2 regions of the Amycolatopsis sp. w19 genome follow, and region 1 is predicted to be linked to the other one. Evidence: riboswitches for the same ligand, from Rfam matches in the RefSeq annotation. Region 1 holds a riboswitch; the other holds the start of a gene.
The links. A riboswitch is a leader RNA that binds a small molecule or an ion and turns the genes downstream of it on or off. The one in region 1 is predicted to bind glycine.
Positions count from the first base shown of each region.

Region 2: another riboswitch for glycine. It lies ahead of gcvP (aminomethyl-transferring glycine dehydrogenase); the one in region 1 lies ahead of gcvP (aminomethyl-transferring glycine dehydrogenase).

Region 1 covers NZ_JBPQFM010000013.1:93,191-99,466, reverse strand. Annotated here, with positions in the region: gene gcvP (aminomethyl-transferring glycine dehydrogenase) at 1-2,402, opposite strand, end outside; glycine riboswitch at 2,545-2,638, opposite strand; gene ACSMFO_RS24510 (3-oxoacyl-ACP reductase) at 3,277-4,044, opposite strand; gene ACSMFO_RS24505 (aldehyde dehydrogenase family protein) at 4,047-5,411, opposite strand; gene ACSMFO_RS24500 (gamma-glutamyl-gamma-aminobutyrate hydrolase family protein) at 5,408-6,121, opposite strand; gene ACSMFO_RS24495 (glutamine synthetase family protein) at 6,102-6,276, opposite strand, start outside.
Region 2 covers NZ_JBPQFM010000001.1:389,204-395,479, reverse strand. Annotated here, with positions in the region: gene ACSMFO_RS01725 (nuclear transport factor 2 family protein) at 1-143, shown strand, start outside; gene gcvP (aminomethyl-transferring glycine dehydrogenase) at 147-3,026, opposite strand; glycine riboswitch at 3,198-3,299, opposite strand; gene ACSMFO_RS01715 (MerR family transcriptional regulator) at 3,346-3,927, opposite strand; gene ACSMFO_RS01710 (TetR/AcrR family transcriptional regulator) at 4,195-4,839, shown strand; gene ACSMFO_RS01705 (bifunctional nuclease family protein) at 4,917-5,390, opposite strand; gene ftsR (transcriptional regulator FtsR) at 5,611-6,276, opposite strand, start outside.

The DNA.
Region 1 (6,276 bases):
TCGAGGATGCACTCGTGCGCGACCAGGCCGTCCTGTCCGGTGTAGAGCACCGGGTAGTGCTGGTTGAGGCGCTTGGCCACGTAGTTCGCGGCGAGCACGGCGACCTGCGTCGCGGCGGTGAGCCCGCCCGCGCCCATCATGCGGACGTACGCCCACGAGATCGGCAGGATCGACGCCGAGCCATACGGGGCGGCGCTGATCGGGCCGACACCGGTTTCGGGGCCGGCCTTCTCCAGCAGCGGGTGGTTCGGCAGGTACGGCGCGAGGTGCGCGCGCACCGCGACCGGGCCGACGCCGGGGCCGCCGCCGCCGTGCGGGATGCAGAAGGTCTTGTGCAGGTTCAGGTGCGAGACGTCGCCGCCGAACTCACCCGGCTTCGCGAGCCCGAGCAGCGCGTTGAGGTTCGCGCCGTCGACGTAGACCTGGCCGCCCGCGTCGTGGACGATCTTGGCCAGCTCGTCGATGCCGTTCTCGTACACGCCGTGCGTGGACGGGTACGTGACCATGATCGCGGCCAGCGTGTCGCGGTTGGCCTCGACCTTGGCCCGCAGGTCTTCGAGGTCGACGTTGCCCTCGTCGGTGCACTTGACCACGACGACGCGCATCCCGGCCATCACCGCGGAGGCGGCGTTCGTGCCGTGCGCGGACGACGGGATCAGGCAGACCTCGCGTTCGGTCTGGCCGTTGGCGTGGTGGTACGCGCGGATCGCGAGCAGACCGGCGAGCTCGCCCTGGCTGCCCGCGTTCGGCTGCAGCGACACCTTGTCGTAGCCGGTGACCTCGGCCAGCCAGCCCGACAGCTGCTCGACCAGGGTGTGGTAACCCTCGGCCTGGTCGGCGGGGGCGAACGGGTGGATGCCCGCGAACTCGCGCCAGCTGATCGGCTCCATCTCCGTGGTGGCGTTGAGCTTCATCGTGCAGGAGCCGAGCGGGATCATGCCGCGGTCGAGCGCGTAGTCGAGGTCCGAAAGGCTCCGCAGGTAGCGCAGCATCGCGGTCTCGGAGCGGTGCGAGTGGAAGACCTCGTGGGTGAGGTACTCGCTCTGGCGGCCGAGGCCCGCGGGCAGGGCCTGGGCGTCGGCCGCGGGGGTGTCGACGCCGAAAGCGTTGAGCACCTTGGCGATGATCGCGGGCGTGGTGACCTCGTCGACGGCGATGCGGACGTGGTCGGCGTCGACCGGGCCGAGGTTGATCCCGTTCTCGCGCGCGACCGCGACGACCGCTTCGGCCTGACCGGGCATGCGGGCGAGGACGGTGTCGAAGAAGCCCTCGTGGACGACCTCGACGCCACCCTCGCGCAGCGCGGCGGCCAGTCCGGCGGCGCGTTCGTGGACGCGGGTCGCGATGCGCTTGAGGCCGTCCGGACCGTGGTAGACCGCGTACATCGCGGCGAGCACGGCGGGCAGGACCTGCGCGGTACAGATGTTGGAGGTGGCCTTCTCGCGGCGGATGTGCTGCTCGCGGGTCTGCAGGGCGAGGCGGTACGCGGGGTTGCCGTCGGCGTCGACCGAGACGCCGACCAGGCGACCCGGCAGCGAGCGCTCGAGCCCGGCGCGGACGGCCATGAACCCGGCGTGCGGGCCGCCGTAGCCGAGCGGGACACCGAAGCGCTGGGTGGAACCGGCGGCGATGTCGGCGCCGAACTCACCCGGCGCGGTGATCAAGGTGAGGGCGAGCAGGTCGGCGGCGACGGTGTACAGCGCGCCGGCGGCCTTCGCGGTCTCGGAGATGGCGGAGTAGAAGCCCGCGCCGCGCAGCACACCGGAAGCGCCCGGGTACTGGACGACGACGCCGAAGAACTCCTCCGGCAGGCCGGTGAGCAGGTCGCGGACCTCGACCTCGACGCCCATGGCCTCGGCGCGGGTGCGGACGACGGCGATGGTCTGCGGCAGGCACTCGGCGTCGAGGACGACCTTGTTCGACTTCGCCTTCGACGCGCGGCGCATCAGCATGACGGCCTCGGCGACGGCGGTGGACTCGTCGAGCAGGGAGGCGTTCGCAGTGGCGAGACCGGCCAGCTCGGAGACCATGGTCTGGAAGTTGAGGAGGGCTTCGAGACGGCCCTGCGAGATCTCCGGCTGATACGGCGTGTAGGCCGTGTACCAGGCCGGGTTCTCCAGCACGTTGCGGCGGATGACCGCCGGGGTGACCGTGTCGTGGAAGCCGAGGCCGATCATCTGCGTCATCGGCTTGTTGAGCGCGGCGAGCGCGCGAAGCTCGGCGATGGCGTCCTCTTCGGACGCGGCGGGGGGAAGGTCGAGGTCACGGGTGACCCGGATCGCGGACGGGACCGCGGCCTGCACCAGGGCATCGAGACTGCCGTAACCGACCTCGGCGAGCATCTTGGCCTGCTCGGACTCCGAGGGGCCGATGTGCCGGTCGTCGAAGGACGTACTGGTCAAGGGAGCTCCTTGGGTCAGGCGCCGGATAGACCGGTGCGCTGGGAACTCCCCCTCTGTCATGGCACCTGAGAGTTTCACCACCGATGAGGGTGGCTTTCACCTTGGGTGAGGCGCACTTGCGCGCCTGCTTTCCAGAGTGGCCTCGCGTGAAGCGGTAGTGGGTACCTGAGAGATTCCGGGGAGTTTGCTCCTTCGGTGCCCCACCACGTTCGTGGGGGCTCTCCCGCTCCAGCTCGACGGCCCGATCTGCAGTTGTGCGCACACCGTACCTGGCCTGTTCAGCGCGCGTCTACTTCCCACCGACCACGTCACTTGCGAGTTCCGGCTCTGATCACGCGAGTTCCGCCTCCAAGCACGCGAGTTACAGCCCCGATCACGCGAGTTACGCGTTCTCCATCATCATCTCGGCGCACATGCGGGACATGTCCGCGCAGGTCAGCGGGTTGTAATCCCAGCCGCCGGGACGTGTGACGGCCCGCATCAGAGGACTAAATGCGCCGGGGCGCGGCAGGGCCCGGGGTGAGAGGGCCCTTCACCGCATGAGACGAGGGGAAAGCGTCCTTCGGCTCCCTACCCGGGCGCGACGGCCGGCCCGAGTACATGAAGGCCCCCTTCCTGTACATAGGCGCAAGGAAGGGGGCCTTCATGTACCTCAACCGCATTCAGAGGACCAAATGCGCTGGGGCGCGGCAGAGCCCGGGGGTGAAAGGGCCCTTCACCGCACGAGATGAGGGGAAAGCGTCCTTCGGCTCCCTGCCCGGGGCGCGACGGCCGGCCCGGAGGCCGTGAAGGCCTCCTTGAGGGACTCTGGGTCTCTCAAGGAGGCCTTCACGGACAGACCAACCGCATTCAGAGGACTAAACGCGGGCAGGGGTCAGAGCGGCGTGACGTAGGCGCCCGAGATGCCGCCGTCCACCAGGAACTGCGAAGCGGTGATGAACGAGGCGTCGTCGCTCGCCAGGAACGCGACCGCGCCCGCGATCTCCTCCGGCTCGGCGAACCGCCCGACCGGCACGTGCACCAGCCGCCGCGCGGCCCGCTCGGGGTCCTTCGCGAACAGTTCCTTGAGCAGCGGCGTGTTCACCGGACCCGGGCACAGCGCGTTCACCCGGATGTTCTCCCGCGCGAATTGCACACCCAGTTCCCGGCTCATCGCCAGCACCCCGCCCTTGGACGCGGTGTACGAGATCTGCGACGTCGCCGCGCCCATCACCGCGACGAACGACGCCGTGTTGATGATCGAGCCCTTCCCCTGCCGCCGCATATGCGGCAGGACCGCCTTGCAGCACAGGTACACCGACGTCAGGTTGACCTTCTGCACCTTCTCCCACGCGTCGATGCCCGTGGTGAGGATCGAGTCGTCCTCGGGCGGGGAGATACCGGCGTTGTTGAACGCGACGTCGACCGAGCCGAAGGTGTCCACAGTGGTCTGGAACAGGGCCTCGACCTGCTCGGCGTCGGTGACGTCGGCCTGCACGAACAGGCCGCCGACCTCGTCGGCCGCGGCCTTGCCCGCCTCGGCGGAGATATCGCCGATGACGACCTTCGCGCCTTCGCTCGCCAGCCGCCGCGCGGTGGCGAGGCCGATCCCGCTGCTGCCGCCGGTGATGACGGCGACGCGGCCTTCGAAACGCTGAACCATTCCTATTCCTCCGTGCTGATGAAGACGTTCTTGGTCTCGGTGAAGGCGTCGATGGCGTCCGGCCCCAGCTCACGGCCCAGCCCGGACTGCTTGAACCCGCCGAACGGCGTCCAGTACCGGACGGACGAATGCGAGTTGACCGACAGGTTCCCGGCCTCGACGCCGCGCGCGACGCGGAAGGCGCGGCCGACGTCGCGGGTCCAGATCGAGCCGGACAGCCCGTACTCGGTCTGGTTCGCCATGGTCACCGCGTCCGACTCCCCGTCGAACGGGACCACGGCGACGACCGGGCCGAAGATCTCGTCCGAGGCCAGCGGATGCCGCAGATCCGGCGGGGTGACGACGGTCGGCGCGAACCAGTACCCGGGGCCGACGGGCGCGTTGCCCCGGAAGGCGACCGGCGCGGAATCGTCCACATAGGACGACACCTTCGCGTGATGCCCCGCCGAGATCAGCGGGCCCATCTCGGTGACCTCCAGCCGCGGATCCCCGACGACGACGCCGTTCACGGCGGGTTCCAGCAGCTCCATGAACTTCTCGTACACGCTCGACTGCACCAGGATCAGCGACCGAGCGCAGCAGTCCTGTCCGGCGTTGTCGAAGACGCCGTACGGCGCGGTGGCCGCGGCCTTCTCCAGGTCGGCGTCGGCGAACACGATGTTCGCGTTCTTGCCGCCGAGTTCCAGGGTCACCCGCTTCACCTGCGCGGCGCAGCCCGCCATGATCTGCTTGCCGACCTCGGTGGAGCCGGTGAACACCACCTTCCGCACCGCCGGATGGTCCACGAAACGCTGCCCCACCACGGATCCCTTGCCGGGAAGCACCTGGAAGACGTCTTCGGGGATCCCGGCCTCGCGGGCGAGTTCGCCGAGGCGGATCGCGGTGAGCGGGGTGAGCTCGGCGGGTTTGAGCACGACGGTGTTCCCGGCGGCGAGCGCCGGCGCGAACCCCCAGCCAGCGATGGGCATCGGGAAGTTCCACGGCACGATCACCCCGACCACGCCCAGCGGCTCGTGGAACGTCATGTTCACGCCACCGGGCACCGGGATCTGCTTGCCGCTCAGCCGTTCGGGCGAGGCCGAGTAGTACGTCAGCACGTCGCGGACGTTGCCCGCCTCCCAGCGCGCGTTGCCGATCGTGTGGCCGGCGTTGGCGACCTCCAGCGCGGCGAGGTGCTCGATGTCGGCGTCGACGGCGTCGGCGAACCGGCGCAGCAGCCGCGCCCGGTCGCCGGGAGCCACCGCGCGCCAGGCGGGGAACGCCGCGTGCGCGCGGGCGATGGCCGCGTCGGTCTCCTCGGCCGAGGTCGGTTCGACCGACCTCACCACCTCCTCGGTGGCGGGGTTGATCACCTCGAACGTGGTCATTCGCGCTCCTTCGCAGCTTTCACCAGCGCTTCGAAAAGCCTGATGTCGTCGGGATTCTGTTCGGGATGCCATTGGACGCCGAGTACGAACCCGTCGCCGGGCAGTTCGGCCGCCTCGATGGTCCCGTCGGCGGCCCAGCCGACCGGGACCAGCCCGTCACCGAGCTTGTCGATCGCCTGATGGTGGTAACACGGCACCTTGGTCTCGGCGCCGAGGATCGACGCGACGCGGCTGCCCTCGGCAAGCGTCACCGTAGTGGTGCCGAAGATCCCCGGCGAGGGCTGGTGATCCGCATTGTCCACCGTCTCCGGCAGATGCTGGACGAGCGTGCCGCCCAGCGCGACGCTGAGCACCTGCAGCCCGCGGCACACGCCGAGCACCGGTTTCCCACTGTCCAAAGCGGACCGCAGCAGGCCGAGCTCGAACGCGTCCCGGTTCGGCCTCGTGTACGTCGTCGCGTGCTGTTCCTGGCCGTAGCGCTCCGGGTCGACGTCCGCGCCGCCGACCAGCACGAGACCGTCCACGGCGGAGATCAGCCGATCGTGTGCCTCACTCACCGGCGGCAGCAGGACCGGGATCCCGCCCGCCGCGACGATCCCGTCGACGTAGACCCGGTGGAGCAGCGCCGCTTCGGTCTCCCACACCAGGAACTTCGCTGGTTCCAAATAGGACGTGAGCCCGATCAGGGGTTCAGAGGCGTTCGAAGCCACGGATCCTCTCCCAGTCGGTGACGGCGGCGTCGTACGCGGTGAGCTCGACCTTCGCCGCGTTCAGGTAGTGGTCGACGACCTCGTCCCCGAACGCGGACCTCGCGAGTTCACTCCCGTCCAGCAGCGCCGCCGCGTCCCGCAGCGTGGTCGGCACG
Region 2 (6,276 bases), on a different contig from region 1:
CGCACCACGACATCGCGCGGTTCCAGTGGTACCTCGGCCCGGAGGGCGCCGAGGAGCCGCTGGCGATCGGTTTCGACGTCATCACCGTCGAGGACGGCCGGATCAAGCAGGTGCTGGGTTTTCTCGACAAAATGCCCGGCTGACGATCAGGCGAAGGCCTCCGGCGGCGGACAGGAGCAGACGAGGTTGCGGTCCCCCGCGGCCCCGTCGATCCGCCGCACCGGGGGCCAGATCTTCGACGCGGTGAAGCCGGCCGGGAAGACCGCGATCTCCCTGCTGTACGGGCGATCCCACTCGCCCGCGAGACAGCGCGCGGTATGCGGCGCGTTCCGCAGCGGGCTTCCCTCCACCGGCCACTCCCCCGCGGCGACCTTCTCGATCTCGCCGCGGATCGCGATCATCGCGTCGCAGAACCGGTCGAGTTCACCGAGATCCTCGCTCTCGGTGGGCTCGACCATGAGCGTTCCCGCCACCGGGAAGGACATCGTCGGCGCGTGGAGCCCGTAGTCGGCCAGCCGCTTGGCGACGTCGTCGACGGTGACGCCGGTCCGTTTGGTGAGCGCGCGGAGATCGAGGATGCATTCGTGCGCGACCAGGCCGTCGTGCCCGGAGTACAGCACCGGGTAGTGCGCGGCGAGACGTTTGGCGACGTAGTTGGCGTTCGCGACCGCGGTCAGCGTCGCCCGCTTCAAGCCTTCAGCACCCATCATCCGGACGTAGGCCCAGGAGATCGGAAGGATCGACGCGCTCCCCCATGGCGCGGCGCTGATCGGCCCCACTCCGGTGGACGGGCCCGCGTCCGGCTGCAGCGGGTGGTTCGGCAGGTACGGCGCCAGATGCGCGCGGACGCCGATCGGCCCGATCCCCGGCCCGCCGCCACCGTGCGGGATGCAGAAGGTCTTGTGCAGATTGAGATGCGAGACGTCCGCGCCGAACCTGCCGTACTGCGCCACCCCGATCAGCGCGTTCAGGTTCGCGCCGTCGACGTACACCTGGCCGCCCGCGTCGTGCACCAGCGCGCAGACCTCGCGGACGGTGTCCTCGTACACGCCGTGCGTGGAGGGATAGGTGATCATGATCGCGGCGAGGTCGTCCGCGTGCTCGTCCACAGTGGACTTGAGATGGCCGAGGTCGATGTTGCCCTCGTCGTCGCATTTCACGACGACCACCCGCATTCCGGCCATCACGGCGCTGGCGGCGTTCGTCCCGTGCGCGCTGGACGGGATCAGGCAGACGTCACGTGCGGAGTTCCCGCGTTCGCGGTGGTACGCGCGGATGGCCAGCAGTCCGGCGAACTCGCCCTGGCTTCCGGCGTTCGGCTGCAGGGAGACCGCGTCGTAGCCGGTGATCCCGGCGAGCCAGCGCTCCAGATCCTTCACGACGGTGAGCAGACCGGCCGCGTCCTCGGCGGGTGCGAACGGATGCAGACCGGCGAACTCGGGCCAGGTGATCGGCTCCATCTCGGCCGTGGCGTTGAGCTTCATCGTGCAGGAGCCCAGCGGGATCATGCTCCGGTCGAGCGCGACGTCCTTGTCGGACAACGACCTCAGGTACCGGAGCAGCGCCGTTTCCGAGCGGTGCGCGTGGAAGACCGGATGGGTCAGGTAGTCGCTGGTGCGGCGCAGATCCGGCGGGAAGCCGTCCGCGGTGTCCGCGTCGAGCGAGTCCACATCGGACACCGCGACCCCGAACGCCTTCCACACCAAGGAAAGATGCTCACGGGTGGTCGTCTCGTCGCAGGCGACGGCGACGTGGTCGGAGTCCACGAGCCTCAGGTTGACCCCGAGTTCCCGCGCCGTGCCGACGATCCCCGCCGCGCGGCCCGGGACCGAAACCGTGACGGTGTCGAAGAATTCGCAGTGCACGACGTCGACACCGCTTTCGGCGAGGCCCGCCGCGAGTACCGTGGCCATCCGGTGTGCGCGGTTCGCGATCGCGCGCAGCCCTTCGGGACCGTGGTACACGGCGTACATCGACGCGATGACCGCCAGCAGCACCTGGGCGGTGCAGATGTTGCTCGTCGCCTTTTCCCTGCGGATGTGCTGTTCACGGGTCTGCAGCGCGAGCCGGTACGCGGGGGCGCCGTCGGCGTCCTTCGACACCCCGACCAGCCGTCCGGGCAGCTGCCGTTCGAGCCCCTGCCGGACGGCGAGGTACGCCGCGTGCGGTCCGCCGAAGCCCATCGGGACCCCGAACCGCTGCGTCGACCCGATCGCGACGTCGGCACCGAGTTCACCGGGCGACCGCAGCAGGGTCAGCGCGAGCGGATCCGCGGCCATCACCACGGCGGCGCCGAGCGCCTTGACCTCGGCGATGGTGTGATCCCATTCGCGGACGACCCCCGACGCGCCCGGATACGACAGCAGCACGCCGAAGAAGTCGCCGCCGAGCCCGAGCCCGGTGATGCCCTGGGACAGGTCCGCGGTCACCAGGTCGATGCCGAGCGGTTCGGCACGGGTGCGCAGCACCTCGATCGTCTGCGGAAGGGTGTCCTCGTCGACCACGAACCGGCTCGATTTCGCCTTGCCCGCCCGGCGGACCAGCGTCATCGCCTCGGCCGCGGCGGTCGCCTCGTCCAGCATGGACGCGTTCGCGATCGGCAGCCCGGTCAGGTCGGCGACCATGGTCTGGAAGTTGAGCAGCGCTTCGAGGCGGCCTTGCGAGATCTCCGGCTGATACGGCGTGTACGCGGTGTACCAGGCCGGGCTCTCCAGCACGTTGCGGCGGATCACCGGCGGGGTCACGGTGTCGTGGTAGCCGAGGCCGATCATCTGGACCATCGGCCGGTTGCGCCCGGCCAGTACGCGGAGTTCGGCGAGCGCGCCGGTCTCGGTGGCGGGCGGCGGCAGATCCGGCGGTGTCGCGGACTCCCGCAGCGACGCGGGGACGGCCCGCTCGGCGAGCTCTTCGAGGGAGGCGACGCCGACGACGTCGAGGATGCGCGCGAGCTCTTCCGCGCCGGGACCGATGTGCCGGTCCGCGAAGAGGGTTCCGGATTCGAGAGCGGCCAGTGAAACAGGCTCCATCGGGGACCTCCCAAGACGCGGGGGTGGGGCCGGGACGGATTGTCCTGGCCCTCCCCACTCTGTCCGTACCCCCGAGGGGGCGCCTGAGAGTTTCGCCCGAGTGTTGAGCCAGGCTTGCACCGTCGGCGGGGCCGCCAGGCTGTGACCTGGCGAACCACTTTCCAGAGGCGTCTCTTCCGCGCGGTCCAGGGTGCCTGAGAGGTTCCGGGGAGGACTTGCTCCTTCGGCGCCGAGCTCAACGGTTATCGACTCGGTCTCTCCCGCGCGGATTCGTCGACCGCGGAAGTGAGCCTACCCTGCCGCTCGCGCGGCCTCATGATCAGCCGGTGCGACGGGCGTTGCGGCGCTGCGTGAGCTCGTCCGGCGTGACCGTTTCGATCACGCCGCCGTCGGCCCGTTCGGCCGGGAACTCGTGGATGGTGCCGCTGATCTCCTGCATCGCGCCACTGACCGCGATGCCGAAGACACCCTGCCCGCCCTGGAGTAAATCGACGATCTCTTCGGGCGAGGTGCACTCGTAGACGGTGGTGCCGTCCGAGAACAGGGTGACCTTGGCGAGGTCACGGACGCCGCGCAGGCGCAGGTGGTCGACGGCGACGCGGATGTTCTGCAGGGAGACGCCGGTGTCCAGCAGCCGCTTGACCACCTTCAGGACGAGGATGTCCTTGAACGAGTAGAGCCGCTGCGAACCGGAACCATGCGCCGTGCGGATGCTCGGCGCGACCAGCTTCGTGCGGGCCCAGTAGTCGAGCTGCCGGTAGGTGATCCCGGCGATCTGGCAGGCGGCCGGGCCGCGGTAGCCGACGAGTTCGTCCGGGAGGGAAGAGTCGGGGAACAGCTCGCCCTGCTCGCCGTCAGCGACCGGAACGAGCGGCTCTTGAGGGCTACCAGCCTCGACCACGCCATGCCTCCCCTCGCCCGACCTGGCGGCCGGCGAACAAAGCCGCGCGGACCCACGGGAGTCCGCACCGGAGTTCCTCGTCAAGACGAATGCCCCAGACATCCGAATCACACCTTGGCGATTCACCTTCATTGACGGTAAGCGCGTCCGGCAAACCGGTCAACGCGACGCGCGGTCGGCCTCAAGCTCTTCTTGAGGCTTGTCGAGGACAGTCCCCCGTTCGGCCGCAGGGTTGCCGGTTTTACCCAGCCGTGTTAATTTTTACTCATGCAAGTAAATCCCTCCACTCAAAGCGCCCTGCAAGAGGTTCAGGCGGAACTGGGGCTGTCGGTCACCGAGGCGGCCCGGCGGGCCCAGATCGTCGGGGCCGCGATCGCGACGATCGCCGACTTCGGCTACCACAAGACGTCGTTCGCGAAGATCAAGGAGCGGGCCGGGCTGTCCAGCACCCGGATCATCTCCTACCACTTCACCAACAAGGCCGGCCTGATGCAGGCGGTGGTCACCACCGCGACCGGGATGAAGGACAAGTTCCTCGAGGAGCGCATCGAGGGCAGGACCGACCGTGCCGGGCTGCTGCGCGGCTACATCGAGGCGGAGATCGCCTTCCTCGGCTCGTACCCGGAACTGGTGCGGGTCATGGTCGAGATGGCTTCGAGCGGCTCGGACGCCGAGGGCTGGTTCATGTCGGCGCCGCTCGTCGAGGAGTTCCGGACCGGGCGGCTCGAACGTCAGCTGCGCCAGGGCCAGCAGGAAGGCGCTTTCGGCGACTTCGCGGCGGACGTGATGGCGCTGTCGATCGCTCAGGCCATCGACGGCGTCGCGGCGAAGTTCGCGGCGGATCCGAAGCTGGACCTGGAGCGGTACGGCCGGGAGCTGGCCGACCTGTTCCTCAAGGCGACCGCGGCCTGACCCGCATTCAGATGACTAAACGCATACGAAGAAGGGGCGGCACCAACGGGCGCCGCCCCTTCTTCGAGTTCTCGGGATCAGGTGTCCGCGCCGCGGAAGTCCTCCGGCGAGACCGAGTCGAGGAACTCGCGGAACTTCTCGACCTCGTCCTCCTGCTCGTCGGGGATGATGAGGCCAGCTTCCTCCAGCACCGCGTCGACGGCGTGGATGGGCACCCCCACCCGCAGCGCCAGCGCCACCGAATCGCTCGGCCGCGCCGAAACCCGGATGTCCCCGTCGAAGACCAGTTCCGCGAAGAACGTGCCTTCCTTCAGGTCGGTGATGACGACCTGTTCCAGCTCACGGCCCAGCGCGCCGATGACCTCCTTGAGCAGGTCATGGGTCAGTGGACGGGCCGGGCGGACTCCCTGCTGCTCCAAGGCGATGGCGGTGGCCTCCACCGAGCCGATCCAGATCGGCAGGTAACGCTCGCCTTCGGTTTCCCGCAGCAACAAGATCGGCTGATTCGCGGGTAGCTCCACCCGCACGCCGACGACGCGCATCTCGCTCATCGGGCTTCGCCTCCCTCTCGTGCGCACGGGCTGCAACGCTTGTCTCGACGACCAAGCGACGGTAGTCCCGACGCTACCCGTCTTCCGAGCGCTGTGCTCGCTGTCTCCGACATTCTCGGTTCGCCCGTGGCAAACCCGACTCTCACGGTACGGCATAGGGTGCCGAACATTCAGGCATTGACAAGTGGCCGTACAGCGGCTCCCGGTCCCCTGGAACCGTTCAACCGCCCGTGACAGCCCGTATTCCGGCCTTCACCAAGAGCGTGTGCAACGCCACGGTCAAGGCGGCGAGCTCCCGGACGACTTCGTCGCCCCTCGCCTGGGCGTCCTCGTCACGATGCCGATACACCGGGGTCACGATCTGCTCCAGCAGGCCGACCTCGCGGTCGGCCGCGGCCCGGAAGGCACGCAGATGTCTCGGCTCTATACCGAATTCGGTCATCGCTTTCACGGTCTTCGCCACGAGGACCGCGTCGGGGTCGAAGAACCCCGCCGCGCCTGGGCGCACCAGACCGTATTGCCGCAGCTCAGCCAGGGTGGCGGCGTCGATGCCGGCCTGGCGGAGCAGATCTTCCTCGGTCAGCCTGATCTCGCGATCGGTCTCGAAGTCCCCGGGGGACGGCAGTCCGCCGTTCTCCCCGGGGGCGTCGAGCGAAACGAGTTTCCGCGGCAGCCTCGGCATCGCCGCTTCCGGCACGGCGCCCCGATCCGCCGCGTCCAGTTGTTCCTTGATGACCTTCAGCGGAAGGTAGTGATCCCGCTGGGCGGACAGGACGAACCGCAACCGCTCCACGTCCGCCGGAGCGAACTGCCGGTACCCCGACGGGGTCCGGCCCGGCTGGACCAGACCCTCCGCCTCGAGGAACCGGATCTTGGAGATGGTGAC